Regions from separate parts of the Pantoea sp. App145 genome, predicted to be linked through region 3. Evidence: predicted binding sites of a transcription regulator. Region 3 holds the regulator's gene; each other region holds the start of a gene.
What was found. Region 3 encodes LexA, which represses DNA repair genes until DNA is damaged. Its sites were predicted from a motif close to TNCTGTATGTACATACAGNA; they were not measured.

Region 1: the regulator LexA is predicted to act here: its motif matches at 3,833-3,852, upstream of RCF31_RS01420 (DinI-like family protein).
Region 2: the regulator LexA is predicted to act here: its motif matches at 3,277-3,296, upstream of metR (HTH-type transcriptional regulator MetR).

The regions. Positions count from the first base shown of each region.
Region 1 is NZ_CP133290.1:312,223-322,145, forward strand. It holds gene fliF (flagellar basal-body MS-ring/collar protein FliF) at 1-646, opposite strand, end outside; gene fliE (flagellar hook-basal body complex protein FliE) at 878-1,189, shown strand; gene RCF31_RS01405 (diguanylate phosphodiesterase) at 1,399-2,610, opposite strand; gene RCF31_RS01410 (hypothetical protein) at 2,858-3,106, shown strand; gene RCF31_RS01415 (hypothetical protein) at 3,274-3,540, shown strand; gene RCF31_RS01420 (DinI-like family protein) at 3,558-3,797, opposite strand; gene iraP (anti-adapter protein IraP) at 3,924-4,217, shown strand; gene RCF31_RS01430 (DUF6388 family protein) at 4,405-4,728, opposite strand; gene yedD (lipoprotein YedD) at 4,909-5,376, shown strand; gene fliT (flagella biosynthesis regulatory protein FliT) at 5,441-5,800, opposite strand; gene fliS (flagellar export chaperone FliS) at 5,800-6,207, opposite strand; gene fliD (flagellar filament capping protein FliD) at 6,218-7,642, opposite strand; gene RCF31_RS01455 (FliC/FljB family flagellin) at 7,981-9,288, shown strand; gene RCF31_RS01460 (hypothetical protein) at 9,329-9,463, opposite strand; gene RCF31_RS01465 (glycosyltransferase) at 9,462-9,923, shown strand, end outside.
Region 2 is NZ_CP133290.1:2,615,715-2,625,637, forward strand. It holds gene RCF31_RS11955 (dienelactone hydrolase family protein) at 23-859, shown strand; gene metE (5-methyltetrahydropteroyltriglutamate--homocysteine S-methyltransferase) at 916-3,186, opposite strand; gene metR (HTH-type transcriptional regulator MetR) at 3,329-4,261, shown strand; gene RCF31_RS11970 (DUF1456 family protein) at 4,315-4,794, shown strand; gene RCF31_RS11975 (carboxylate/amino acid/amine transporter) at 4,791-5,657, opposite strand; gene yigL (sugar/pyridoxal phosphate phosphatase YigL) at 5,835-6,635, opposite strand; gene pldB (lysophospholipase L2) at 6,667-7,659, opposite strand; gene rhtB (homoserine/homoserine lactone efflux protein) at 7,764-8,387, shown strand; gene rhtC (threonine export protein RhtC) at 8,459-9,082, opposite strand; gene recQ (ATP-dependent DNA helicase RecQ) at 9,095-9,923, opposite strand, start outside.
Region 3 is NZ_CP133290.1:2,476,959-2,486,881, reverse strand. It holds gene RCF31_RS11375 (alkaline phosphatase family protein) at 1-520, opposite strand, end outside; gene RCF31_RS11370 (ABC transporter substrate-binding protein) at 531-1,592, opposite strand; gene RCF31_RS11365 (UTRA domain-containing protein) at 1,818-2,516, shown strand; gene psiE (phosphate-starvation-inducible protein PsiE) at 2,587-2,997, shown strand; gene ubiC (chorismate lyase) at 3,129-3,647, shown strand; gene ubiA (4-hydroxybenzoate octaprenyltransferase) at 3,653-4,537, shown strand; gene plsB (glycerol-3-phosphate 1-O-acyltransferase PlsB) at 4,608-7,031, opposite strand; gene RCF31_RS11340 (diacylglycerol kinase) at 7,158-7,526, shown strand; gene lexA (transcriptional repressor LexA) at 7,632-8,246, shown strand; gene dinF (MATE family efflux transporter DinF) at 8,339-9,670, shown strand; gene RCF31_RS11325 (CsbD family protein) at 9,828-9,923, shown strand, end outside.

The DNA of each region.
Region 1 (9,923 bases), 2.1 Mb from region 3:
CCACCGTGACGTTACCCGGCGGCAGACCGGGGACGCTGCTGGAGACGATATGCACGATGGCCTGAATCTGGCCTTCATCGAGCGCACGTCCTGGTTGCAGGTTCAGGGTGACTGAGGCAGAAGGGGCTTTCTGTTCACGAACAAACAGCGTCGGTTTTGGCATTGCCAGATGGACGCGAGCGCTTTTGACGGGGCCGAGCGTTTCGATGGTGCGCGCCAGTTCACCTTCCAGCGCACGTTGATAGTTAACCTGTTCGCTGAACTGACTGATGCCGAATTTCTCTTTATCCATCAATTCAAAACCGACCGAACCCCCTTTCGGCAACCCCTGCTCGGCAAGACGCAGGCGCAGTTCATGCACCTTTTCTGCAGGCACCATCAGCGCACCGCCAGTCTCTGAGAACTGGTAAGGGATGTTCATCTGGGTCAGCTGGGTAACAATTGCGCCGCCGTCCTCATCGGAAAGGTTGCTATAAAGGACGCGATAATCCGGGGTTTTGGCCCACAGTACCAATGCAAAAACCACTGCGATAGCCGCAGCGGCAGCGATAATTAAGGGAATTCGCGGATTGGCGCGCAGGCGGGCGATAAGGTCACTGAAGCCTTTCTTTGTTGTATCCTGTGTAGCGGCTGCACTCGCATTCATGACCGATTCCTGCCTGACATAATTGACCGGGTGTGTTGTGGTGACAAAACTGACTCCCTGAAACGTCGAAAAATGAAATTCCACTCCAATGCTTTGCATTATTTTCTGAATCGCGAAATTTGATGGCTGAATAAGCCGGGTTTTTTGCAGTCATTTAGCGCCTTTGTCTTATTGACAGTGTGCTAACTTTTCCATCGTGAAAATTCGGATCAACTTCAACGAGGTAATGGCATGTCGATTCAGGCAATTGATGGTGTTCTGCAGCAGCTCCAGCTGACATCGGTGCAGGCCAGCGGTCAGCAGAGTGACACCACACAGCAGGTGGATTTTGCAGCCACCATGAAAGCCGCGCTGGATAAAATCAGCGACACCCAGAACAACGCACGCACCCAGGCGCAGGATTTTGAGATGGGTAAACCAGGCGTCGCACTGAACGACGTGATGGTCGATTTGCAGAAATCATCGATTTCAATGCAGATGGGAATTCAGGTCAGAAACAAGCTGGTCTCGGCTTACACCGACATCATGAATATGTCGGTGTAGAAACAGAGTTAATACCCGAAACATACTGTTTCCAGGCTAATAATAAACTTAGCAACTATTGCTAAGTTTCGCTGGGAATAATCTGAGATGATTGTTCTGCCCCTTCAAGAGCTAAGCCAATTACGAGTGCCGGAGATAAGCGCCGGGTGGGGCATTAATTTCAAGACAGGCTACCTGCGGGTGGCCTGTCTGCTATGGCATCATAAAACCTATTGAATCTCCGGCCAGGCCACGGCAGGAATGCCGTTCAGCTGCGGGCGGGCAAACAGGAAACCCTGGAATTTGCTGATCCCGGCAGCTTCCAGCCACATCCACTCTTCAGCTTTTTCTACCCCTTCGGCAATCACTGAAATCTCCAGTGAGGAGCAGCACTTAATCATGGCATGCACGATAGCCTGCTTCGGGCCGCTTTTGTGTACGTCTTTGATGATGCTGCGATCGATTTTGATCTTATCGGGCTGAAATTTTGCCAGCAGCGACAGGCCAGCAAACCCGGCACCAAAGTCATCAAGCGCCACGCTGATCCCGGCGGCCTTTAATTGTTTAATTGCGGCGGCGAATTCATCGGCACGCGAGATGGCTTCATCTTCGGTCACCTCCACCACTATCTGCTCAGGCACCAGGCCGCTGGCCCGAATTTCAGCCAGCAAATAATCCACGGCGTTGGGCACCATCACCAGCGACATCGGTAACAGATTAATCGACAGCGTCAGTTCCGGAATGCCGAACTGTTTTGCCAGCTTAAAGGCCTGGCTTTTACTTTTGAGATCGACCTCATAGGCTTGCTTGCGGCTGTAGGGAGCAAAGAACTTTTGTGGCGGTCCGCCATCCGCGCTGCGAATCAGCGCCTCCAGCGCCAGGACTTCGCGTGAGAACGGGTCGATAATCGGTTGAAAGGCAAAGTGGCACTGCGTGGTGGGATCGGGAATAACGTCGATAAGCACCTTTTCTCCGCTATCAGCGATAAATTCCCAGGTGCTGGCCGGCGGAATTTCAAAATAGTTTTCTTTTTCTCTGGCTTCGACAAAGGTACGCAAAAAACGTAACGCCCGATCTTCAAAGGTAAGCTGATACTTAGATGTCCCCTTGTTCAGCACTGCCTGCAACACCGTGGCCTTATCATGCTCGCGCAGGTCAAACAGCTCCATACCGGAATTGCCAAAACGGCGGGCGGGAGCATAGTCATGCAACAATTCCACCAGGTTCTCATGACGCGCGTCTTTACAGATCCGATCATAGATAGACTGCACGGCTTCAGGCGGTCCCTCCAGCAGCTGGAAAAAATGCAGACCATCAAATAACAAAATGCCCGTTACATTCGATAATTCATTCTTTTTATTGGCTTTATCAACCATATCTTCCAGAGTTTTCACCGGAACATGGTCGCACAGATGGCTGCGATAAAGGACGGTTGAGAGCATGGCAGGTTCCACAGCATTATTTTTGTGTGACCTACATTAACAGAGCGATGACGGAAAAAGACGATATGACAGATGATTTATCTTTGCCGTTGCTTTCCTTCCTTTCACCGGCTGGAACGTGGCGATGGGTTTACGTCAAGTCGGATTCTTTCTGCATCAGGTTGTTACTCACTTATCGATAAAAAAATTAGATTGAAACGACAAATAAAAAGCGTAATGTAACCTTCGTTAACGGGAGGTGAGTACAATGTTGCGTGATTATTTGAAGATTGATGATAGCGATCGCTTAGTAGAACAGGGTATGCAAAGGCTTAACAATCGCGGTCAGGAAGATATTACTGAATGGCGCATTATCGGTGCGAATGGCGAACATAAAGGGCGGGTGTCCCTGTTTGATAAAATGTGTATCCAGCGTTCCTGGTGCGTCAGTTATCGCATTACGCAAACCGATGTAAACGGAAGGGTTGTCGTCGATCACTTGACCGACGTGTTGTAATTTTTGCCGTAGTTTTGTCTTATTTGACCCGCCACTGTGCGGGTTTTTTGCCCGACATTGATCTGCAATCAGTTCCGATTATTCCTAAGGCGTTACCGCTATTTTCTACTAACTTTAATCATTCGCACGTTATTAAAACTGGCAATTTTTAGAAAAAGGAAAATAGCATGAGTGATTCAGAGGCAATCAAAACCAAAACTGACTACCTGCGTGATGTCACCTCACAGCTAAAAGAGATGCGTCATTACGCGCAAACCAATACTGAAATGCTTTCCAGTCACTGGCTGGCCTTCGATGCGGGTGAATATAAAGATAAAGAGTATGCCACCCGGTTTGATGGGTTGATCAACAGGCAGGGAAAATTGCTGGATGATATTGATCAGGCGATTCAGGATCTGGAAATCGCCATCAATCATAGCGAGCAGGAAAGCTAAGCCGATGGAGCTGGTGGTTAATCAGCCACCAGCCACATATCAGCCTCATCGAACATCTCTTCGATGATACGTGCCAGGGTGGCTTTCTCGTTTTTACTCATGTCGGTTTCGATGGCATTGCGTTCCATCGGCTTAACCCGCACTTCAATTTCCGGAAACACCCGCTGCACACGTTTTTCCAGTTCCTGCAAAATCATTTCGCGCGCGCCAGGCAATCCCGCTACGTTGCGCTTGTCGTAAATCAGCTCCACAAACATCAGGGCATTCCATTTAATGAATCAGAGCGTCATATTACTGTAAATAAAAACAGTATCAAGCGGCGGGAAGGGATAAGACGAAAATATTATCTTTGATCAGGATACTTTACATTCCAGGGGGTAAACATGCGGCAATTGGTCATCGATATTTTGCTCAAGATGGCAAAAATGGATGTGGAAGCAAAAGAACTCATGGCACAGGTGGAAGCACAGTCGCTGCTGATTGCTGCGCTGCTGATTCAGGCCAAACAGGATAATTCGCTGACCATCAGTGACACGGTGCAGGACGCCATTGTGACGGCATCACGCTCATCACAGGAGTTCTTGCAGTCCGATGTGGATCTGTTGCTGACGCACATTAACCGCCTGCTGGCCGTGGCGCGTTATGTAGAAGTGAAGGCGATTGAACGCGAAGAGTAGCAAAAAAATTTTACCTCTGGAGGTGGAAATCCAGCAACACCTCCAGAGGCGGTGCAAAGGCACCATTCGTTCAAGGACAATCTACGACCGAAGTCGTGAGATTAAGTTATACAACTTTTATTGAGTTGTACAACTTTATCCTGATCATTTTGAGCTTTTTAGGGCCAGATGAAATCGTGCTGCGGAGTCAGAGTTCGTTTTTGATGCAGAACTCTTCCCACGTCATTCCCAGCGCCGTAGCGTGTGATTTCAGATAAGTTTCGATAGCGGTTGCCGCCACTTCCTTGTCTGGCTCGGCGAGTTGAATGGAAAACAGCATACCGTCGAGATTTTTCTGGCGGAGAAATGCGGCGTAGATACGCTCCGCGTGCCACTGGCGCAGGGCGGCTAATGTCATGCTCGCCTGCTGGGCATCCTGCTCCGTCAGTTCATCCAGTGCGGACTGGAAATCAGGGTGGGCGGCAAAAAACATCTCGCGCGCCTGGGCGTAATATTGTTCTGGTGTTTTCATGCGGAATTCCTGCTGATCGACTCGGCGCGTAGTGTAACGTGCCGCAGCCGGGTTGTCGCCCGGGCGCGCTTCTATGACGGAAAAAGAGCGTGATACGAACAACCAGCGCGCAGATAGCTTGCGAAACTCACTGGAAAAATTATAACGTAGCCGCCATTGAAGCGAGTGTAGGGACCGAAGATGAAAAAGTGGATGATACTGGCGGCGCTGGCGCTGACCGGTTGTGCGCAGATTAACAACTATGAAGCCGCCGTGAAAACCCCGCCTCCGGCAGAATTGCAGGGTTACTGGCAAACCACAGGGCCGCAGAGCAAGCTTATCAGTGACCAGGCGATGGCGAGTCTGATCATCGGTGCGAAGGGGGATACGCTGGATTGCCGTCAATGGCAACGCGTGATCGCCAAGCCGGGCAAACTGACGCGTTTTGACGATCAGTGGGTCAATGTGACGCGTCTGGTACGCGTGATGCCGCTGCGACTGCAAAATGGTGAGCTGCGTTACGATGGTTTGCGCATGCGCAAAGTGGAGCGCCCGACAGTTGAATGTCAGCAGGCCTTACAGGAAGTGGCGGCGCGGCCAAATGAAGCGGTGATTCAGAATATTGAGCCGGAAATTTTGCGGCCGACGCAGAGCGTTGCGCAGCAATAAAGGCAGGAAAAAAACGCAGCGGCGGGGAAAGGATCTTCCACTGCCGCTGCGTGAGGGTAAAAAATCAGACCGATTCGCGCGGCACCAGTACGCTGCCTTGCTTGCCGTAAGCGCCCATCACCGACTTCTGCCGTGATGTCTGCCCTACCAGCTGTGCCAGTTCATCCATACGAGCCTGCAACAGACGTCTGACTTCACTCTCGTTGTCGAGGATATGGCGGAGTACCGGGCGCAACTGTTCCTGGGTTTGCAGCGAAGGTGCAGCATCCTGCGTTGATCGGGCTAGCTGTTGCACCGCACTGACATACTCCAACTCCTTTTTAATCAATTCATCCCATTCGCCTTCTGCGGCAAGGCGCAGCATTCCCTGGCTGAGATCGAGTAACTGTTGATAAATGGCAATCAGATGCGGTGCGATAGTCATTAAACGGCGTCCTGAAGGTGTTGAGGTTGAGCGACTTCTTTCCAGGCATCAGCGATATTACGCAGAAGGCCTTCAACTTCTTCGATGGCTTCCACGTCATTACGCAGATTAGCCTGTAGCAGACGGCGAACCATGTAGGCATACAGCCCTAACAGGTTATCGGTGAGTTCATCACCGTTGCTGTCTGCCAGACCCTGTTTGAGTCCGTTTTCGATAATGTTGATCGCATGTGAGAGCGAGCGGCCTTTGCCCTCCATATTACCGTCCTGTAAAAACAGGCGGGCGCGAACCAGCGCACTGAGCGCACCGTCAAACAGCATCACCACCAGTTGCTGCTGGCTGGCGCTCATGACGGCGCTTTCAACGCCGATTTTGGCATAGGCTTTTGTGCCATTTGCGCTATACATGAATCACTCCTTATGAGGATGAGCTACTGCTGGATGACGTACTGAACTGTTGAGTCAGGTAAGTACTGGTGCTATTCAGCGAGCTCATAGTGACGTCGAGCTGGGTAAATTGCGTTTTATAGCGCGCAATCAGGTTATCAATACGCGTGCTCATGTCGTTGTACTGATCGGTCAGGTCGTTCAGGGTCTTACTGACACCATCAGTTGCTGATTGCACAATACCGGTAGTCGAGAGCCAGCTGGTCAGGTTGGTAGCAATGGTGGTGGTAATACCCGTGGTTTTACCGTCGCCGACAATCATCTCTTTAACGCCAGCGGCATCGGTGCTCAGTGCGGTTGACAGTTTGTCGGAATCCAGCTCCAGCTGACCTGATGTCGGATCGGTGGTGATGCCAATCTGTGCCAGGGTTTTATAGGTAGATGAACTCTGCGCATTGGTCAGCATGCTTTTCAGCTGGGTCTGAATGGTACGCAGGGTACTGTCGCCGAGCAGTGCGCCGTTGCTGGAGTCCTGTGAATCTGAACCCACATCCACCGCGGTATATTTGGTCAGGGTGTCGAACTGCGTCAGCAGGGCGTTATAAGCACTCACCCAGCTGGTGATTGCGTTATCTGCTTTCGATGAGTCTTTAGTGATGGCCAGCGTTTGGTTGCCGGTGGTGGTATCGTTCAGATTAAGCGTAATCCCTTCCAGCGCATCACTGATGGTGTTGCTGCTGTTCTCAATCGCCACGTTATTCACTGTCAGTTTGGCGTTCTGCGCGGCAACGCTTTCTGTCATGACGTTGCTGCTGGCGCTGGCGTCATAGCCGACGATACCCTGCAACGTATCATCGCCTGTCACCGTGATGCTGCTGACGGCATTATCGCTGCCGGTTTCAGTTGAGGTCAGTGACAGACGGTAGCTGCTATCGCCGGTTTTAATAATAGTGGCGGTGACACCGGCATCGGCGCTGTTGATGGCATCACGCATACCGGTCAGCGAGGTCTGATCGCTGGTCAGGGTGATGTCTTTACTGGTGCCATCCACCAGTTTAATCGTCATGGTGCGGCTGCTGGCCGAGCTATCGCCCAGTGCAGTGCTGTTGCTGGTTTGCGTGGCGGAGGTCAGCGTCTGTGCCTGTGCCAGCTGAGATACGCTGATAGTGTAATTACCGGCTACAACGTTACCAGACGTGGTGGCGCTAAAGGCGCTGGAAGTGCTGGTCGCGGTTGTTGCAGTAAACAGGTCAGCACTGTTTAACGCGGTATTGGCTGTCTGGAACGTCGTCAACGCACTTTTCAGCGTGCCGTAGGCACTCAGTTTGGCGGTGTACGCCGTCTGCTGATTGGAGATCGGTGTTAATGACGCTTTTTCGGCGGTTTCCAGACTATCCAGAATGCTACTTAAATCAAGGCCTGAACCGACACCCAGGTTAGTAATCGTTGCTGCCATGTTGTTTCCTTATTTATGTCGACACGGAGAGTGAATACCGGGGTTATCGGCTTAGGATGGGGAAAGTTTAAAAGTATTTACCTGAGAGTAATAAAGCGAATAGCGCATATAGAGAAGGGTATTTCTGGCGCTAGAAAAGTGATCATTCAGCACTAAAGAAGTGCAGGACCTGGGCGATAAAGATAAGCGTGACAGGCTGAAGTGAAAAATTTTTGCCTGGTACTAAAAAAAATCTAAAGGTTGTTTAAGGGCAGACGATAACAACTTTGACGGCGCTGAAGCCGGCGGGTTGAAGCCCACACCTTAACCGAAAGACTTGATTAACAGGAATATTTATCATGGCCCAAGTCATTAATACCAACAGCCTCTCGCTGATCACTCAGAACAACATCAACAAGAACCAGTCTGCTCTGTCTACTTCTATCGAGCGTCTGTCTTCTGGTCTTCGTATTAACAGCGCTAAAGATGACGCAGCGGGCCAGGCGATTGCCAACCGCTTCACTTCTAACATCAACGGCCTGACTCAGGCAGCGCGTAACGCCAACGACGGTATCTCTGCTGCGCAGACCACTGAAGGCGCACTGTCTGAAATCAACAACAACTTACAGCGTATCCGTGAACTGACCGTACAGGCACAGAACGGTACCAACTCTGATTCCGACCTGTCTTCAATCCAGGACGAAATCAAATCACGTCTCGACGAAATTGACCGTGTGTCTGGCCAGACCACCTTCAACGGCGTGAACGTGCTGTCTAAAAACGGTTCAATGAGCATCCAGGTCGGTTCTAACGATGGCGAAACCATCGATATCAACCTGCAGCAGATTGACTCTTCTACTCTGGGTCTGAGCGGCTTCTCCGTCTCTAAAAACTCTCTGGATGTGTCTGACTCTATCACTCAGGTTGCTGATACCGGCACCGGCGTGATGAAAGATATCGACCTGACTGACGTAGCAAGCAAACTGGGCGTGAGCAGCGGTACTCTGTCTCTGCACCAGATCTCTGGCACCAGCGAATACGTGGTACAGTCTGGCAGCGATTACTACTCTGTATCTGTTGATACTGATGGAACAACTGGCAGCAACGCAGGTAAAGTTGAACTCAACACCGTTGACGTTTCTTATGATGACGCAGCGAATGGTCTGTCGAGCGGCAGCCCGGCGACCGTGAGTGGTCAGTTGATTAAAGTGGGTACCGACAGCAGCGGTAATGTGACTGCTTACACCACCCTGCAAGACAAAAACTACGCAGTAAGCGGTACCGTGCTGGCGAACAGCAATGACGCCACTCAATCAACCAGCGGTACTATGGCCATTCATCTGAGCACCAGCGGTGCAACCACCGCGACTGCAGAATTCGCTGGTGCATCCACTGCTGACCCGCTGGCACTGCTGGACAAAGCTATCTCTCAGGTTGACACCTACCGTTCAAGCCTGGGTGCGGTGCAGAACCGTCTGGACTCTGCCATCACCAACCTGAACAACACCACGACCAACCTGTCAGAAGCACAGTCCCGTATCCAGGATGCGGACTACGCGACAGAAGTGTCGAACATGTCTAAAGCACAGATCATCCAGCAGGCGGGTAACTCCGTGTTGGCGAAAGCTAACCAGGTTCCGCAGCAGGTTCTGTCTCTGCTGCAGTAAGTTTCTAATGGCTTGCAAACCCCGCTCCGGCGGGGTTTTTTTATGGCTGAATAACCACAAAATCGTGGCGCTGCTTGGCGGATTGAATTCGCTGGTAACCCTTAGGATAAGGAAAAATCGTCTTGCTGCGTGCCGATGACGGTTGACGCAACCATTGCCAGAGAAGGGCCATCATGAACCACTCCCCACTTGTCAGCATTATTATCACGGCGCATTTTCCCGTTTGGCTGGAAGCGGCACTCAACAGTGCGCTGGCGCAGGATCACCCCAACTGTGAAATCCTGGTGGCTGACGTCAGCGGTACGGAATTTGTCGCACAACTGCTACAACCTTATCTGAATCAGCCGGGTCATCCGGTTCGCCATCTGGTCTATCCGTCACGACATCCTGAAGTGATTGCCGAAGCGATTCGGGAAGCGCGGGGTGAGTTGATTAATGTGCTGAGTTATACGGATCTGTTGACCAGCAACGCCATCAGCACCCTGGTCGGAGCATTAGAGACAGCACCTCAGGCGGTGCTGGCACTCGCAAAACGCAATCGGATGGATGCAGCCGGTGAACCGTTGCCAGATATCCTCTCCACCGCCGCGTTTCTGCCGGAGCCGGGGGTGATCAAGGGTATGGACCTGTTGCGT
Region 2 (9,923 bases), 140 kb from region 3:
GATTGTTAGCACGGAGAGAACAATGAAAACCGAAGACAATATGGCACAAAAATCTGCAACTGGCGGCTTTGCCCCCGCCGTACAACCGACTGCGAGCACCACCATTCTTACCCACAGCGAGGCAATCCATAGCGGAGAAACCTCGGTCCCCAGCCAGGGGGAAAACCTGCCAGCGTATTATGCCCGGCCAAAAGAGTATGAAGGCACACTGCCAGTGGTGTTGGTGGTGCAGGAGATTTTTGGCGTACATGAGCATATTCGTGATGTCTGCCGTCGGCTGGCGCTGGAGGGTTATCTGGCGGTGGCACCAGAACTGTATTTCCGTGAAGGCGATCCCAGTGAATACCACGATATCCCGACCCTGTTTAAAGAGCTGGTGAGTAAAGTGCCGGATTCACAGGTGCTGTCGGACCTCGACCACGTCGCCAACTGGGCCGCACGCAACGGCGGTGATATCCGTCGTATGGGCATTACCGGCTTCTGCTGGGGTGGACGCATTAGCTGGCTGTTCGCGGCGCACAACCCGCAGGTGCGTGCAGCAGTTGCCTGGTATGGTCGCCTGATTGGCGACAAGACGCTGAAGCAGCAAAAGCATCCGATTGATATCGCCGTCGATTTAAATGCGCCGGTGCTGGGCCTGTACGGCGGTCAGGATGAAGGGATTCCGCTGGAGAGCGTTGAGCTGATGCGCCAGGCGCTGCGTGCCGCCAATGCCAAAGCGGAGATCGTGGTCTATCCGGATGCGGGCCATGCCTTCCACGCTGATTATCGTCCGAGCTATCACGCGGAATCGGCGCAGGATGGCTGGGTGCGAATGCTTGCCTGGTTTAAGCAGTATGGCGTTGCACCAGACGCGTAATAAAAAAGGGGGCGCTTGCGCGCCCCAACGTATCAACACAACATTTTATCCAACGATTACGCGGTTTCACCGCGCAGTTTTTTCGCCGCTTCCACCATATTGGCCAGAGCCTGACGGGTTTCCGTCCAGCCACGGGTTTTCAGGCCGCAGTCCGGATTCACCCACAAACGTTCTTCCGGAATACTCAGCGCCGCTTTACGCAGCAGGTCTTCCATCCACGCCACACTGGGTACATTCGGTGAGTGGATGTCATACACTCCTGGGCCGATTTCGTTCGGGTATGAGAATTCTTTAAACGCATCCAGCAGGTCCATATCGGAACGTGAGGTTTCGATGGTGATCACGTCCGCATCCAGTGCGGCGATGGAGTCCATGATGTCGTTGAACTCGCAATAACACATATGGGTGTGGATCTGGGTGTCATCCTGCGCCACCGCCGCGTTGAGGCGGAACGCATCGACCGCCCAGGTGAGGTAGGCAGCCCAGTCGGACTGATGCAGCGGCAGACCTTCACGCAGCGCCGGTTCGTCAATCTGGATGATGCCGATACCGGCTTTTTCCAGGTCAGCCACTTCATCGCGCAGCGCCAGTGCAATTTGTTTGGCGATGGTTTCTCGGCTAACGTCTTCACGCGGAAACGACCAGCACAGGATAGTGACCGGACCGGTGAGCATGCCTTTAACCGGTTTGTCGGTCAGCGACTGGGCATATTTCGCCCACTCTACGGTGATGGCTGCCGGGCGGCTGACGTCTCCGATAATCACCGGCGGTTTTACGCAGCGTGAACCGTAGCTCTGTACCCAGCCGTTCTGAGTGAACACGAAACCGTCGAGGTTTTCGCCGAAATATTCAACCATGTCGTTACGCTCGGCTTCACCGTGTACCAGCACGTCAAGCCCCAGACGTTCCTGTTCCACAATCGCCTGTTTGATGTGCTCAGCGATACCGGTGCGATAGTGACCGCCATCAATGTTGCCTTTTTTGAAGTCGAGACGCAGGCCACGGATTTCAGTGGTCTGCGGGAATGAACCAATGGTGGTGGTCGGCCATGCTGGCAGATGGAAGCGGTTGCGCTGCGCCTGAGCACGCTCGGTGTAGGCGCTGTTACGCTCGGTATCTTTGGCCTGGATTTTTGCCAGACGCGCCGCCACAGCGGCGTTATGCACACGGCTGGAGTGGGCACGGGCACGGATTGGCGCACTCCAGGCTTCGAGGGATTTTGCATCGTTGTTGTTCAGCGCGTTACTCAGCAGGGACAGCTCGGCACATTTTTGCAGGGCAAAAGCAAACCAGCTTTTCACTTCTTCATCGAGACGGGTTTCCACGCTCAGGTCGATCGGGCTGTGCAGCAGGGAGCAGGAAGAGCCGATCCACAGTTGTTTGCGTTGTCCCACCAGCGGTTGCAGGCGTTCGAACCAACTGCTGAGGTCGGCACGCCAGACGTTACGACCGTTGATCACCCCAACAGACAGCAGCCATTCTGCTGGCAGTTGCTGATTGATGTGCTGGATATCATCTTTGCCGTGTACCAGGTCAACATGCAGCCCCTGCACTGGCAGCGCTTTGATCACATCAAGGTTCTGGCCGATGCTGTCGAAGTAGGTGGTCAGCAGCAGTTTGGTTTTGCCCTGCAACGCGTCGTAAGCCGGTTTGAACGCGGCACGCCATTCCTGCGGCAGTTCCAGCGCCAGCGCTGGCTCATCAATCTGCACCCATTCAATATCGCGTTGTTTCAGTTCAGCCAGCACCTGTTGATAAACCGGCAGGATATCTTTCAGCAGCGAAAGGCGATCAAACTGTTCGCCTTTGACTTTACCCAGCCACAGGTAAGTGACCGGGCCGAGTAGCACGGGTTTAACTTTATGCCCGAGCGCCAGCGCTTCGTCCACTTCGTCCAGCAGCTGGGTCCAGGTCAGTCTGAACTGCTGACCCTGGGTGAATTCTGGCACCATGTAGTGATAGTTGGTGTTGAACCATTTGGTCATTTCGGCGGCGGCGGCTGGTGCGCCGGTCGGTGCACGACCACGGCCGAGGCGGAACAGGGTATCGAGGTCAACGGAGCCGTCTTTATTCTGGTGGCGGGCCGGTACGTTGCCTAACAGCAGGCTGGTAGTGAGTACGTGATCGTACCAGGCGAAGTCACCCACCGGCAGCAGGTTCACGCCCGCTTCTTTCTGTTGTTGCCAGTGACGTGCACGCAGCTCACGCCCCACGGCCAGCAAATCTTCCTGTGAGCTGTTACCTGCCCAATAACTTTCCTGGGCTTTTTTCAATTCACGACGCAGACCGACGCGAGGAAAACCGAGTGTATGGTTCAGAATGGTCATTTGATGTCCTCCAGGTATTCTTTATTGAGCAGCTTAGGTTACAATCAGATGTTTAGCCGTCCAGATGTTTACACCGCTATATTCTGCGGGTACTGTATGTTCCTCAAGCGCAAATTGTTCAATCTCGATGTGAAGGATTCTCATGATCGAACTCAAACACCTGCGGACGCTGCAAGCGTTACGGCATACCGGCTCTCTGGCCGCCGCCGCCGCTCAGCTTCATCAAACGCAATCGGCGTTATCTCATCAGTTCAGCGACCTGGAGCAGCGGCTGGGCTTTCGCCTGTTTGTGCGTAAGAGCCAGCCGCTACGTTTTACGCCACAGGGGGAGATCCTGTTGCAGCTGGCTGAGCAGATCCTGCCGCAGATTCAGCAGGCGTTGCAGGCTTGCCATGAGCCGCATCAGACGACGTTGCGCATCGCCATTGAGTGCCACAGCTGTATTCAGTGGCTGACGCCAGCGCTGAATAATTTCCGTCAGAGCTGGCCGCAGGTGGTGATGGATTTTAAATCCGGCGTGACATTCGACCCGCAACCCGCGTTGCAGCAGGGCGAGCTGGATGTGGTGCTGACCTCCGATATTTTGCCGCGCAGCGGGTTGTTCTATTCCCCGATGTTTGATTACGAAGTGCGGCTGGTGCTGGCACCGGATCATCCGCTGGCGCAGCGCGAACATATTTCGCCGGAAGATTTAGCGGATGAAGTCCTGCTGATTTATCCGGTACAGCGTCAGCGGCTGGATATCTGGCGGCATTTTTTGCAGCCGGCGGGAGTCAGCCCGGCGCTGAAGAGTGTCGATAATACGTTGCTGATGATCCAGATGGTGTCAGCGCGCATGGGGATTGCGGCGCTGCCCCACTGGGTCGTGGAGAGTTTTGAACATCAGGGATTGGTGGTGACCAAAACGCTGGGTGAAGGGTTGTGGAGCCGTTTGTACGCGGCAATGCGTGACGGTGAGCAGCGTCAGCCGGTGCTGGAGGCGTTCGCGCGTTTTGCCCGCCAGCATGCCTGTGATCATCTGCCTTTTGTGCGCGATGCATCGCGCCCCGGTTCGTTACAACCGCTGTCTTCCTGAAACGGCCTACTCTATAATGCGCCGCCTCAACCCGTGACCAGGAGATTTTCACCATGACCAATAACGATGTGCTGCGCAGCGTGCGCTATATGCTGGATTTAAGCGACAGCAAAGTGGTGGAGATTTTCGCCCTGGCGAGTTGCGATGTGCCGCTGGAAGATGTGCAGGCGTGGCTGAAGAAAGATGATGATGCCGCTTTTCGTCCCTGCCCGGATGTGCTGATGGGTTATTTCCTCAACGGTTTGATTTTCCATCGTCGTGGTAAGAGCGAAGATGCGCCTGCGCCATCGATTGAGCGCCGCATGAACAACAATATCTTCCTGAAGAAGTTACGTATCGCGTTTGCCCTGAAAACCACGGACATTCCCGAGATCTTGCTGAAGGCAAACTTTAAGGTTTCTCAGGCGGAGATCGGCGCAATTTTCCGTAATCCGGATCATAAGAATTACCGCGAATGCGGTGACCAGATTCTGCGTAACTTTTTGAAAGGGCTGACGCTGGTGCAGCGCCCGGCCCCTGTCAAAAAGGCTTAATGGCTGGTCGCGGTTTTTCCCAGTACCCAGCGTTTATGCACATAAAGTGAAGCGAAGATCACAATGGCCCCGGCGATAAAGCTCGGCCAGTGTGGTTTTTCCTGCCAGATCGCCAGATTTACCAGCAATCCTGCCGGCACATGCATATTGTTCATGATACCCAGTGTGCCTGCATCCACCTGGGTAGCGCCATAGTTCCACATAAAGTAGCCCAACCCGGACGCGGCCACGCCCAGCCACACCAGAATGCCCCATTGCAGCGAGGTGGTCGGTAGCTTGTTGGGATTGCCCCACAGGCACCAGGCAATCACCGCAATGATCACTGCGCCAAGGTAGAACCAGGAAAACGCGGTGTGCTGCGGCATCGGGCGCGTCTCCTGCAAACGCTTGTAACCCACCATGCCGATGGCAAAACAGATATTCGCCGCCTGCACCAGCAACAGACCAAACCAGAAGTGGTCGCTGACTTTGTCATAACGAATAATCGCTGCGCCGACCACCGCCAGCAAGGCACTGAAGGCGTAGCCAATACGCAACGGGCGTCGGCTGAGCAGATCGTAGATCAGGGTGACATACAGCGGCGTCATGACGGTAAATAACAGGAATTCCGTCACGCTGAGATAGAGGTAGGCTTCAAAGCTGAGCAGGTACATGATGCCCAATTGCAGCATCCCCACCAGCATATACAGCAGGATGGTCGAGGCACGATAACCACGCCAGCGCAGGAAGGGCAGAAAGACAATGGCTGCCAGTGCCAGACGCATCAGCACCGAGAACCAGGAATCCACCTGGCCCGCCAGATATTCCCCGATAAAACTAAAGGAAAAAGCCCACAGAATGGTGGTAACGATCAATAACGGCACAGTAACGACCCCAAAATGAACAGTGCCGCTAGTGTAAACAAACTGTCGCTGTCTGGTTGAATTATCTGGTTTACAACTGAATAAAATACAAACATCTGTAGCGGCGCGATTTATCGCGCAATCCGAATGGCACACATTAGCGCGATAAATCGCGCCGCTACGAAACGCAGAAATTTTTTATGCCAGAAACAGTTTACGCAGCGTATGTGGCACCGCGTCTTCGGCGTTGCTGCCAATCACTTCCAGCGCTGGCAAGGTGTCTTTCAGGCGCTGATGCGCATTGCGCATGATGCAGCCCTTGCCCGCCATGCTGAGCATCTCCACATCGTTCATACCGTCACCAAAGGCGATACACTCTTTCAGTGAATAGCCGAGCTGCTTCGCCACGGCTTCCAGCGCGTGCCCCTTGGAAACGCCACCCGCCATCACTTCCAGACAAGTCGGCAGCGAGAAACTGACGTTAACCCGATCGCCCCAGCGCGCTTCAATCGCCTGTTCCATCGGGATCAGATGCTCCGGTTCGTCGCAGGTAAAGAACACTTTGCTGATGCCATCCGTCGGCAACATGCCGGGCTGATACACCTGGTAGTTAAACACCGACTCGCGAAAGTAATCCTGCTCGGCCGGGCGATGGCGGCTAATAAACCATTCGTCATCACGGTAAACGTGGGTCAGCACCTGCTCATCATGGTATTTCAGGCCATACAAATCCTGCGCGATATCGGCATCCAGATTGTGGCTGAAAATCAGTTCGCCGTCGGCGTTATGCACACGCGCACCGTTGGAGGTGATCATATAAGCCGGGATGCCGAGACTGTCGCGCATTTGCCCCACATCGATATAGTGACGACCGGTGGCAAAGACGAAATGAACATCGCGTGCCACCAGCTCCTGCAAGGTGCTGCGAGCAAAAGGTGTCAGGCGATGGTCCGGAGAAAGCAGCGTGCCATCCAGGTCGGATGCGACGATGTGGTACATGTAAACCTCGGTTGTAGGTATCAATAATCAATTAAACGTGGCGTGCAAAAAAATCGACCACGGCGTTTAGCGCCTGGGCGCGCATCGCGTCTGTTTCAAACAGGATCTCATGTCGCGCACCCTCAATCACATAGGGCGTGACGCCTTCGCAGGGATGCCCTGCCGCCGCCATCGCCTCACAAAACAAATCCTGCGAGCGGTTATCCACCACCCGATCTTCGCTGGCCTGCATCAGCAGCATTGGCGTGGTGATGTTATTCACCTGGCTGATGATGTTACGTCCGGCCTGCACCCCTTCCCTCACCCAATGGTAGGTTGGGCCGCCGACGCGAATCGCCGGATCATCGGCATAAAAACGTAAATTGCGGCGATAGCGTTCCCGGCTGTGTGTCAGTTGGTTGATACCGAACGGATGGGCACGCCAGCGCCCGGTCCCCAGGGCGTAACCGTCACGCAGGGCAGGCATTTTCTCTGCCCAGTCGAGGATACGGTGTGCCAGAAACGGTGGCAGCGGCAGGGTGATGCCGAACATCGGTGCTGACAACGCCACCGCATGAAACGCCCGTGGCTGACGCGCCAGAAACAGCGCGAGGATCGCCCCACCCATCGAGTGCGCCAGCGCATAGCGTTGCCGGTAATGACCACTGACGATCTCTTTCAGGTACAACGTTTCCAAATCATCGACATAATCGGTGAACTCCACCACATGGCCACGGTGGGAGTCCTCCAGCAGACGGTCGGAACGTCCCTGGCCGCGATGGTCGATGATCACCACATCAAAGCCACAATGGAACAGATCGTAGGCCAGCTCCGGGTATTTGATATAGCTTTCGATGCGTCCGGGAACGATCAGAATGACACGGCGATGTTGCGGAGAAGTGAAGCGCACATAGCGAATGATGAGATTGCCCACGCCGGTAAATTCACGCTCTTCGCGACGGTGCCAGAAGTCAAGCAGCGGACCGGTGGCAAAGGAAGCAAACGCCTTTTCACGCCTGAGCCAACTCTGTTTTATCTGCTGCATCCGCCCCCCGGAAAAAAACGTCAACGCCGCACATCCACTCCATAGCGTGCCGCGATTTTCTGGCGTATTGTGTCACACTTCGCTAACTTCAGGGAATGTCACACATGACCATTGAATGGTGGTTAACCTACCTGTTAACCACAACCATCCTGAGCCTGTCACCCGGCTCTGGCGCAATTAATACCATGAGTACCGGTATCAGCCACGGCTATCGCGGCGCAGTCGCGTCGATCTCCGGCCTGCAACTTGGCCTTTCCGTGCATATCGTGCTAGTGGGCGCTGGTCTTGGCGCGCTGTTTTCCCAGTCGGTGCTGGCGTTCGAAATCCTGAAATGGGCGGGTGCGGCCTATCTGGTCTGGCTGGGCATTCAGCAGTGGCGCTCGGGTGGCGCGCTGGATCTCAATGCGGTCGCCAAAGCGATGCCACGTCGCCGTTTGTTTAAGCGCGCGGTGCTGGTTAACCTCACCAACCCCAAAAGCATCGTGTTTCTTGCTGCGTTGTTCCCGCAATTTATTCAGCCACACCAGCCGCAGTTGATGCAATATCTGGTGCTAGGCGTCACCACCGTCGTCGTCGATATTATCGTGATGATTGGTTACGCCACGCTGGCAACCCGCATTGCTGGCTGGATTAAAGGCCCGAAACAGATGAAGGCGATGAACCGCACCTTCGGCGGATTATTTATGGCGGTAGGCGCGTTGTTAGCCAGTGCGCGCAGAATCGCCTGATAATGCGTAGCGGCGCGATTTATCGCGCGGGTTTTAAAGGCGCGCGATAAATCGCGCCGCTACGGATAAAATTAACGCGAAATGATCAGGTGAATGCCGAACCCAGCAAACAGCACGCCCGCCATGCCATCCACCCACTTCGCCATGCGCTGATACTTATCGCGCATCCACGGCAGGGCAAAAATCGCCGCCACCACGGTAAACCAGGCAAAGGTTTCCACCAGAATCAGCAGGAATAATCCCCAACGCTCCAGTGCCCCCACATCATTGCCAACAAACAGCGAGAACACGCTGCCAAAATAGATAATCGCTTTGGGGTTGGAGAGGTTGGTCAACAAACCTTTCAGGAAGCTCATGCCCCTTTTTGGCAACTCAACCACCGGTGCATCAATCTGGGGTTGCTTATGACGCTGGCGCGCCGAGCGCATCAGCTGCCAGCCCATCCACAGCAGGTAGAGACCACCGCCGACCATAATGATCTGATGCAGCCACGCCATTTTTTCCATGATCAGATGCAGGCCCATCAACGCCACACCGGCCCACACCATCACACCCAGCGTAATACCCAGCACACCCATCATCGCTTCTTTACGCGAACGGCTGGCGGCCGTTTGCGAAACAAAGAAAAAGTCCGGGCCGGGGCTCATCAACGCCACCAGGTGCACCAGCGCGACGGTAGCGAATAACATCAACATGCTTTTTTTCCTTTACTCTTCATCAAGATGTTCTTTGATCATCACCAGGAACGGCTTACCAAAGCGCTCCAGCTTGCGATGACCGACACCGTTCACGCTCAGCATTTCTGACGCGCTCACCGGCATTTGTTCTGCCATTTCAATCAGCGTGGCATCGTTAAACACCACGTAAGGCGGGATATTCTCTTCGTCGGCTATCGCTTTGCGCAACTTGCGCAGCTTGGCAAACAGTTTGCGATCGTAATTGCCACCGTACACCTTCGGTGAGCTGCTGCGGGTTTTCACCGTCACAATTCGCGGCACCGCCAGCATCAGCGGCACTTCGGCACGTAATACCGGACGCGCCGCTTCGGTGAGTTGTAAGGCGGAGTGCATGGCGATATTCTGCGTCACCATGCCGAGGTGAATCAGCTGACGCAGCACACTGACCCAATGTTCGGTGCTTTGATCGCGACCAATACCGTACACCGGCAGTTTATCGTGACCATTGTCGCGAATACGCTGGTTACTGGCACCGCGCAAAACTTCGACAATATAGCCCATACCAAAACGCTGCCCTGTGCGATAAATGCCGGAAAGCGCTTTCTGCGCTTCCACCAGGCCATCGTAGCGGCGTGGCGGATCGAGGCAGATATCGCAGTTGTCGCATTGCTGCTGACGCCCTTCACCAAAGTAGTTAAGCAACACCAGACGACGGCAGGTTTGTGCTTCGGCAAACGCCCCCATCGCATTGAGTTTATGCCGCTCAATATCCTGCAACGGACCCGGTGCTTTCTCTTCCAGACATTTACGCAGCCATGCCATATCCGCCGGGTCATACAGCATCATCGCTTCTGCCGGC
Region 3 (9,923 bases):
GGTACTGTGGCGATGACAGGCTATGTTTGTGCCCGGCATCATCGATGTTCATCGGGTGGATCAACAAAAAGTCAGGGTCATGACGCAGACGCAGGCTTTCCGCGTCTTCAAACAGATGGGAATCCGGATAGCCGTCGTCCCAGTAAAAGTGCCCATATTGAATGGGCAGATCAGGCGCGACCGTATGCCGGTCGCGCGCTGCATTGAAGGGGGTTTGGTTATAGAGTTCACTCACCCAGTGGTAGGCAGCGGCAGCGGTGGTTAAACCGGCGGCGCGTGCGTAATGGAAGATGCTGCGCTCTTTACTCAACCGGCTGACACCGTTATGAATAATACCGCTGCGCACCGGCGTGATGCCGGTGAGAATGCATTCATACAGCGGGCGCGACAGTGACGGCAGTTCGCAGGTCAGCGTGTAATATTGACCGTTGCCCTGCGCGCATTCGGCAAACAGGTAGCCCATCGCATGTTGTGCGACCTGATTGCTCAACCCATCCAGTACCACCAGGATCGTTTTCATCCCCTTCTCCTTACTGCTGCATATTGATGATTACGTTCTCCTGCCACAGACGCGGCAGCGCTTTTGACGTTTTGTCCCAGGCAGCCTGGTCTTTGATCGGACGGGCATTTTTATATTCAGACTGCGGCAGCAGTTTGGCCTGCACGTCTGCTGGCAGCGTCAGGTATTGCGCGCGAATCGGGCGTGCATAACCTTTCGCCAGGTTGGTTTGGCCAGCATCAGAGAAGATATATTCACGCGCCAGTTTGGCGGCGTTCGGGTGTTTGGCGTATTTGTTGATGATGGTGGTGTAACCAGAGGTCACGGAGCCGTCAGACGGGATCACCACTTCATAGCGGTTTTTGTCGATCTGATCGCGATAGTTCAGGCCATTAAAGTCCCACACCACAGCAACCTGGATTTCGCCTTTTTCGATGTTGGCAATCACCGGATCGGTCACGCCCAGGCGGCCCTGTTTAGCGAGATCAGCAAAGAAGCCCAGTGCCGGTTTCAGGTTCTTTTCATCACCACCCAGCGCATAGTTGGCCGCCAGCACGCCGTTGGCAGCCTGAGCAGCCACGCCTACGTCACCGATAGTGACCACATACTTACCTTTCTTCAGATCGGCCCAGCTGTGCGGCACATCTTTAACCTGCTGTTTGTCGACCAGGAAAGCGATGGTGCCGGTATAAGCCAGCATCCAGTTACCTTCTTTGTCTTTCGCCCAATCCGGGACCTGATCCCAGTGTGTTGGCTTATAAGGCTGAGCCAGACCTTTCGCGACCGCAACAGGACCGAAAGCGGCACCCACGTCACCGATATCGGCGCTGGCGTTCTCTTTCTCTGCGGCAAATTTCGCCAGTTCCTGCGCCGAAGACATATCGGTATCGCTGTGCTTCAGGCCATATTTGCTGCTGATGTCATTCCATGTGTCTTTCCAGTTGGCCCAGCTATCTGGCATGCCGACACTGTTGATTTGACCTTCGCTGCGCGCGGCTTTTTCCAGCGCGGCAAGATCGTTGTCGGCAGCTTGCGCGGCGGGCAGCGCAAGCAGTACGGCACTGGCTACTACAGAGGCGATTAACGCTTTCATCTCAGTTGCTCCCGGTGTAAGTTGAGGGACATCTTGGTCTAGTCCAGCAAGAACCGAGCCAATGTAGCCTTTGCATATGAAGGTTTTATGACTACAGCGGTGAAATGTGGTGTGGCGAGCAAATCCACATGCCATGCTGGAGCGCAATGATGTCGGGCATAGCTTGTCACTGAATTGTCATCGAACTGTCATAGTGCAGCTTCGCCCCAAAATGAGGCTTTATAGATGTCGTCGAAAACGGCGGACGTAATTGCAGCCGCGCTGCACAGTCGTATTGATGCAGGGGAGTTCGCCAGCGGGCGCTTACCGGCTGAACGCAGCCTGAGCGAACAATATTCCACCACGCGTATTACCCTGCGTGAAGCACTGGGATTGCTGGAAGCGCAGGGCATTATCTACCGCGAGCTGCGGCGTGGCTGGTTTCTGGCGCCGCCAAGGCTGGTATATAACCCGCTGCATCACAGCCATTTCCACGCGATGGCGGCACAGCAGGGACGTATTGCCAGCACCGAAGTGATTGAGGCGCGCCAGGTACCGGTGCTGCAATCGGTGGCGCAACAGTTGCAGCTGGCGGAGGGGGATGATGTTTATCTGATTCGTCGTCTGCGGCGCATCGATGGCCGTGCGGTGTTGTATGTGGAGCACTACCTCAATCCACATTATTTTCCCGGCCTGCTTGAAGAGGATCTCACCCGTTCCCTGACTGACCTCTATAACCAGCGCTATGGCATCCGTTACGGCGGTGCGCGTTTTACTATTTTGCCGGGGCCATTACCCGCTCGCGCAGCGCCTGCGCTGAATGTTGCCAGTGGCACACCGGGGTTACTGATCACCCGTATCAACCGTGACCAGCATAAACGGGTGATTGACTGTGACTGTGAATACTGGCGCTACGATGCGCTCTGTGTGGATGTTGATGTCTGAGTATATTGTGAATTTGATCACACTATCGCATGATAGCGCCAGAGATAAGGCGTTCTATTAAGGCGAAGAAATGACTGAAAAATCAATGGCGGGGCAACTGATTGCCCGGGGGCTGCAATGGGTGCTGAACCTCGGGTTGGTGATCCTGGCAATCATTCTGGTGGTGTTTCTCGGTAAAGAAACCATCCATCTGGCGAATGTGCTGTTCAGCACTGGCGAACAGGCATCGTCATTCCTGCTAATCGAAGGGATTGTTATCTATTTTCTCTATTTCGAGTTTATCGCGCTGATTGTGAAGTATTTTCAGTCGGGTTATCACTTCCCGCTGCGCTACTTCGTCTATATCGGTATTACCGCGATTATTCGTTTAATTATTGTCGACCATAAAAATCCTTTCGATACGCTGTGCTATTCGGCGGCGATTCTGATTCTGGTGATTACCTTGTGGCTGGCGAACAGCAACCGCCTGAAACGCGAGTAATTCACCTGCTATAGCGGCGCGATGTTTTATTTTGCCTTCGGGTGCCGAAAACCGCGCCGTTACCAATTCGTGCAAGCACGCAGCGGCAGTGGTGCGTTACACTGAGACACTTTTTTCTGTGGAGTGTTTTTATGTCTCAGGATGCGCTGGCGCAACTGCGCGCGCTGCACTGGCTGCCCGCTTCTTCTCCTTTGCTTTCCGCTCCTTTGCTGGACTGGCTTATGGAAGAGGACTCAATGACCCGGCGCTTTGAGCAGCATTGCCAGCAGGTCACCGTCAAGGTTGTGCGTGAAGGTTTTATCCCTGCCAGTGAGCTGGAGGATGAAGGCCAGCAACTGCCAGAGGATGAACGCTTCTGGCTGCGGGAAATTATCCTGTGTGGTGACGGTATTCCCTGGCTGGCTGGGCGAACGCTGGTGCCTGAAAGCACGCTAAATGGACCTGAGCAAATGCTACAGCAACTCGGCACGCGACCTCTTGGCCGCTATCTTTTTGCTTCTTCAACGCTGACACGCGATTTTATCGAACCGGGCCAGGTTGATGAATTGTGGGGACGTCGTTCACGCCTGCGTTTATCGGGCAAGCCGCTGTTGTTAACTGAACTGTTTTTACCTGCGTCACCGCTGTACCGCGCGCAGGTTCAAGGATAAAGATTGTGCAAAAGACTCTGGGAATAAATAAATTGCAGGCGTACAGCCGCCTGATGCGTATAGATAAACCCATTGGCACCTTGCTGTTGTTGTGGCCCACACTATGGGCGCTGTGGTTATCGGGGATGGCGATCCCGCCGTTATCGGTACTGCTGGTGTTTGTGTTGGGTGTGATCGTGATGCGTGCAGCCGGTTGTGTGATCAATGACTACGCTGACCGTAAAGTCGATGGGCATGTGAAACGCACTGCCGCTCGCCCGCTAGCCAGTGGCCTGGTGTCTGAGAAAGAGGCAAAGCTACTGTTTGTTGGCTTGGCGTTGCTGGCATTTGTGCTGGTACTGACCATGAATCTTATGACGATTCTGCTGTCGGTTGTCGGGCTGGCACTGGCCTGGGTTTATCCCTTTATGAAGCGCTATACCCATCTGCCACAGGTGGTACTGGGCGCGGCATTTGGCTGGGCGATTCCGATGGGGTGGGCCGCAGTTAGTGAGTCCTTACCTCTGGTTTGCTGGCTGGTGTTTATTGCTAACCTGTGCTGGACCGTTGCATACGATACGCAATACGCCATGGTGGACAGGGATGATGATCTGAAGATTGGGGTGAAATCGACGGCGATTCTGTTTGGCCGGTATGACAAGCTGATCATCGGCCTGCTGCAACTGGCGACGCTGGGTCTGATGGCTGTGGTGGGATTACTGCTAAATCTGAACGGTGCATTTTACTGGTCGCTGCTGCTGGCGGCAGGCTTGTTTGTCCATCAACAGAAACTGATTGCCCGGCGCGAGCGTGATCCCTGCTTCCAGGCGTTCCTCAACAATAACTACGTTGGCCTGGTGCTGTTTATTGGCATTCTGTTGAATACCCTGCCGTTTATTGGTTTGATGTAGTCGCGGTAGATCAGATGAAAAAAAAGCCGTCATCGGTAAAGGATGACGGCTTTTTTATTTCTGGCTGGCGTTAATCGTGAACGGTGGCGCTCTCAATCGTCAGGCGCACATCGCTGGTGACCAGCTCTGCCAGCATCAGCCACATAATCTGCGTACGTTGCACATCGGCATCGCCGCTGTCGTTGAGATAGCCCTCATCTCGCAGGGTCATCACCAGTGTCGTGAATACCGCTTTATCGAAGAACTCTGGAGCATTAATGCCATGGAGCACTGACAGGCGCTGTGCCAGCGTGCGGCTCTCTTTCTCCAGCGTGCCCCGGTTGATGCTGGGTTTCGCGCTGAGGATGGAGAAGGTAATGGCAAAACGCTGTAAGGTTTCACGAATACCGGCTGCCAATAGCTGAAGGGTACGAGAGCGTGCAGCACTCAGCTTCAGCAGGCCATCCTGTTGGCTCACCAGACCCTGGCGCGCCATTTCAGCACAAAGATTCTGCAGCAAGCCAGGTAATTCATCGCTGCTCCAGCGCAGGAACAGTTCACTCTTCAGCATGGGATACACCAGACTCACCTGGCGCAGTAACTCCGCTTCACTGATTTCCCGGTGCTGCTGCACAATCGCGGCAATCAATGATGGCATAACCAGCATATGCTGGATATTGTTGCGGTAATAGGTCATCAGAACCGCCTGCTCGCGCGGCAGAATGATGATGTCACCAATGTTGTCCTGCTCGGTCTCAAACTTGTTCATGCCCATGGCGTGATCAAGCAGCGCTTCAGCACTGAGGTTCGGCACTGTGGCTTCTGACGAGTAAGGGACATTGCGCAGCAACTGGGTGTAGCATTCCAGTTGCTCAATCAGTTGCTCGCGGGTAAGCGAACGCTGACGAGATGCCAGCAGTGCGGTAACGCACAGGTTCATCGCATTGGCGGCCCCGGCTTCGTTAATTCGCACCATCAGACGGTTCGCGATGTCATTCACGGCGGGGGTCATCCACGCCTGACGCGGTGGTTCAATCGGATCGATGGACTCACGCCATTCCGGTACATGTTTGTTCAGGTAATTCACCAGCGGCAGCGGTTCGCCGAAGTTGACATAACCCTGGCCCAGATTGCGCAACTTACGCAGGCCGCGCACCATCTGCATAAAGCCTTCTTTTTCTTTCACCGCCCCGCGCAGTTCTTTGGCGTAGGTCCCCACTTCCATCACATGCTCGTACCCAATGTAAATCGGCACGAAAGTAATCGGACGGCTGCTGCCACGCAACAGGGCTTGTAACGTCATTGACAGGGTGCCGGTTTTCGGGTCCAGCAGGCGACCGGTACGTGAACGTCCACCCTCGACAAAGTATTCAACCGAATAGCCGCGATTAAACAACTCGCCAAGATATTCACGAAAAACAGTAGAATAGAGCTTGTTGCCTTTAAAGGTACGGCGAATAAAGAACGCACCCAGACGACGGAAAATCGGACCGGCAGGCCAGAAGTTAAGATTGATACCGGCAGCGATGTGCGGTGGTACCAGACCCTGGTGGTAAAGCACATAGGAGAGCAGCAGGTAATCCATATGGCTGCGATGGCAGGGAACATAGACAATCTCGTGACCATCCTGTGCCAGCTGACGTACGCGCTCGCCGCCATTGACGTTGATACCCTGATAGAGTCGGCTCCACATCCATCCCATGACGCGGTCAGTGACGCGGATGGCCTCATAGGAGAAGTCAGCCGCAATCTCTTCCATCATTTCAATGGCGTTCTGCTGTGCCTTCTCATGGGAAATCTTTTTGCTGCGCGCTTCATCTTCCACAGCCTTTTCAATGGCTTTCGATTGCAACAGCTTGTTAAACAGATCCTGGCGGGCGGGTAAACGCGGGCCGATGGCAGCCAGACGCTGGCGGGCGAAGTGAATACGCGCCACGCGGGCCAGTTTTTGCGCAATTGACTTGTCAGTTCCATGCTCGGTTGCCATCTGACGTAGCGACACTGTCGGCGAGAAGCGGACAAAGCTGTCGCGGCCATGCCAGAGAATGGCAAAGAACTTCTGTACACCGTTAAGAATGCGCAGATGTGGCGTCTGTTCACCCTGTACTTCACGGCCTGGTGCGCGTCCAAACATCACCGACACTGGCAGCATTTGCACATCCAGTTCGGGGTTGCTGCGATGCAGATCGAGATAGTCATGAAATAGCTTCACTGACTCCAGATTCGGCACGAAATAAGGGAAAACGCGTGGACCGTCGTGGATAAAGACATAGCGTGGCAACAACGTGCCATCAATTTCCAGTGGTGTAAGCGGATCCGGCAGATCGTGTTTCAGACACTGCGAACGCAGTGTGAGTAGATCGGCCTTGGAATCATAAGGCAGCACATATAGGATTGGCCGCGTTGAATCTAACCCATGTTCAGACACAGGATCCGACGGAATAGCCTTACTCTTTACCAAAATGGAGAGTGGTAAATTCAATAATTTATAATAAAGTTTACGCCAACCTGACATAGACAACTTTAAGCCTCTTGTTAGCAAAGCGCGGCAAGCATACCAGAAAGTGCCGCGAAGATCTGTGGCCGTGCCATTCCCGGCTGCCCAGACATTGACGTCAAAACGAGTAAAGGGTTCAACGACATGGCAAATAACGTCACCGGTATTCTCAGGATAGTGAAAGCTGCCGGTTATTCCTGGCAGGGATTGCGCGCCGCCTGGCAACATGAAGCGGCATTTCGCCAGGAGGCTATCGCCGCACTGGTGGCGATTGTGGTGGCATGCTGGCTGGATGTTGACGCGATCTCCCGCGTACTCATGATCGGTTCTGTGGTGCTGGTGGTCATCGTTGAGATTATGAATAGTGCCATTGAAGCCGTCGTCGACCGCATTGGTCAGGAGCGTCATCCGCTGGCCGGACGCGCGAAAGACATGGGGTCGGCTGCCGTATTGTTAGCTATCTTACTGGCTATTTTCGTCTGGATCGCGCTGCTTTGGTCGCATTTGCGATAAGGATTCCGGATTCATCAACTCGCTGATTTTTCCCTCAGTTTTGGTTTCCATTTCGCCAATACCTGTATATACTCACAGCGACTGTATAAACAACCAGGGGGCGGGATGAAAGCGTTAACCAGCAGGCAGCAACAGGTCTATGATCTGATTCGCGACCATATCAACCAGACGGGCATGCCGCCAACGCGTGCGGAAATTGCTGCGCAACTGGGCTTCCGCTCACCGAATGCGGCAGAAGAACATCTGAAGGCTCTGGCACGCAAAGGCGTGATTGAAATCGTCTCCGGAGCGTCGCGCGGTATTCGTTTATTAATGGAAGAAGAAGCCAGTGAGGGGCTGCCGCTGATTGGCCGTGTCGCCGCGGGTGAACCGTTACTGGCCCAGGAGCACATCGAGGCTCACTACCAGGTTGATGCCAACCTCTTCAAACCCACCGCTGATTTCCTGTTGCGCGTTAGCGGCATGTCGATGAAAGATATCGGCATTATGGATGGTGACTTACTGGCGGTACACAAGACTCAGGAAGTGCGCAATGGCCAGGTCGTGGTGGCGCGCATTGATGATGAAGTCACAGTGAAACGCTGGAAAAAGCAGGGCGCGATTGTGCAGCTGCTGCCAGAAAACAGTGACTTCCAGCCGATTGTGGTCGATACCCGTGAACAGTCACTCACCGTTGAAGGGCTGGCGGTGGGTATCGTGCGCAACGGCGAATGGCTTTAATCCTTTAAATCCCCCACTACGGTAGCGCCTCTGCGCTGCCGTGGTTTGATTTGCCAAAATAACTGTAGCGCAGCACAAACCGGGACGGGCTGATGCAGCTGTTTTCCTCCTCTGATAAGACACTCTGGCGGCTGGCGCTGCCGATGATCCTTTCGAATATCACGGTGCCGTTGCTCGGCGTGGTGGATACCGCGGTGATTGGCCATCTTGACAGTCCGATCTATCTCGGTGGCGTGGCAGTGGGTAGCACTGCAACCAGCTTCATTTTTATGCTGCTGTTGTTTTTACGCATGAGCACGACCGGACTGACTGCCCAGGCATTTGGTGCCAGCGATAAAACGGCGCTGGCGCGTGCGCTTACCCAACCGTTGCTTATCGCATTGATCGCAGGTGTGTTGTTTATGTTGCTGCGCACACCTGTCAGCAATCTGGCGGCTGCGCTAATGGGAGGCAGCGTTGCGGTACAGCAACAGGCGCAACTGTTTATTCAGATTCGCTGGCTCAGTGCTCCCGCTACGCTGGCTAATCTGGTACTCCTGGGCTGGCTGTTGGGTGTGCAGTATGCACGCGCACCCGTTGTTTTGCTGGTGGTGGGCAACCTGGTCAATATTCTGCTGGATCTGCTGTTTGTGCTCGGCCTGCACTGCGGAGTGGCAGGCGCTGCTGCGGCTACGGCACTGGCCGAATACGTCACCCTGGGTGTCGGGCTGTTGATGGTAGCTCGGGTATTAAAGCTACGTGGTATTGATTTCACCCTGCTGAAAGAGAGCTGGCGCGGTGGTGCCGCCCGCCTGTTTCGTCTCAATCGCGACATTATGTTGCGCTCATTTCTGCTGCAAATCTGTTTTGCTTCTCTGACGATCTTTGGCGCGCGCATTGGGCCAGATGTGGTTGCAGTCAACGCGGTTCTGCTGATGTTTCTCACTTTCACAGCCTACGCACTGGATGGTTTCGCTTATGCGGTTGAAGCCTGCTCTGGTGAAGCGGTTGGTGCGAAAGATCGCAGCCAGTTGTTGCTGGTCTGGCACGCGGCATGCCGTCAGGCAGGCCTGGTGGCGTTGCTGTTCGCCATGATGTATGCCCTGTGCGGGGTACAAATTGTCGGGTTGCTGACCTCGCTGGACGAACTCCGCGCAGCCGCCGACCGTTACCTGGTGTGGCAGGTGGTGATGCCCCTGGTGGGGGTATGGTGTTATCTGCTGGATGGCATGTTTATCGGCGCGACGCGTGGCAGGGAAATGCGTAACAGCATGGCGCTGGCGGCGCTGGGTTATGGCCTGTCGTTGCTCACCTTACCCTGGTTGGGAAATCATGGTTTGTGGCTGGCGGTGACGGTATTTCTGGCATTACGCGGACTCACGTTGTGGCTGGTCTGGCGCCGCCACTGGCGTCATGACAGTTGGTTTTCGTATAGTGGAATATAACTTATTAATTACAGATTAATCCGTAAGTGTGCTACCTGATATTCATTGTCTACTATAATTATCCTTAACAACGCAATTAAGTAGCGTGTTATATCGGCTTTTACCTTCAGGGAATGGGTATGCCGTCAACTCACTGGAAATGACATGGAGAACGGTTATGAACAAAGACGAAGCGAGTGGAAACTGGAAGCAATTCAAAGGGAAAGTGAAAGAAAAATGGGGCAAGCTGACTGATGATGATATGACCGTCATC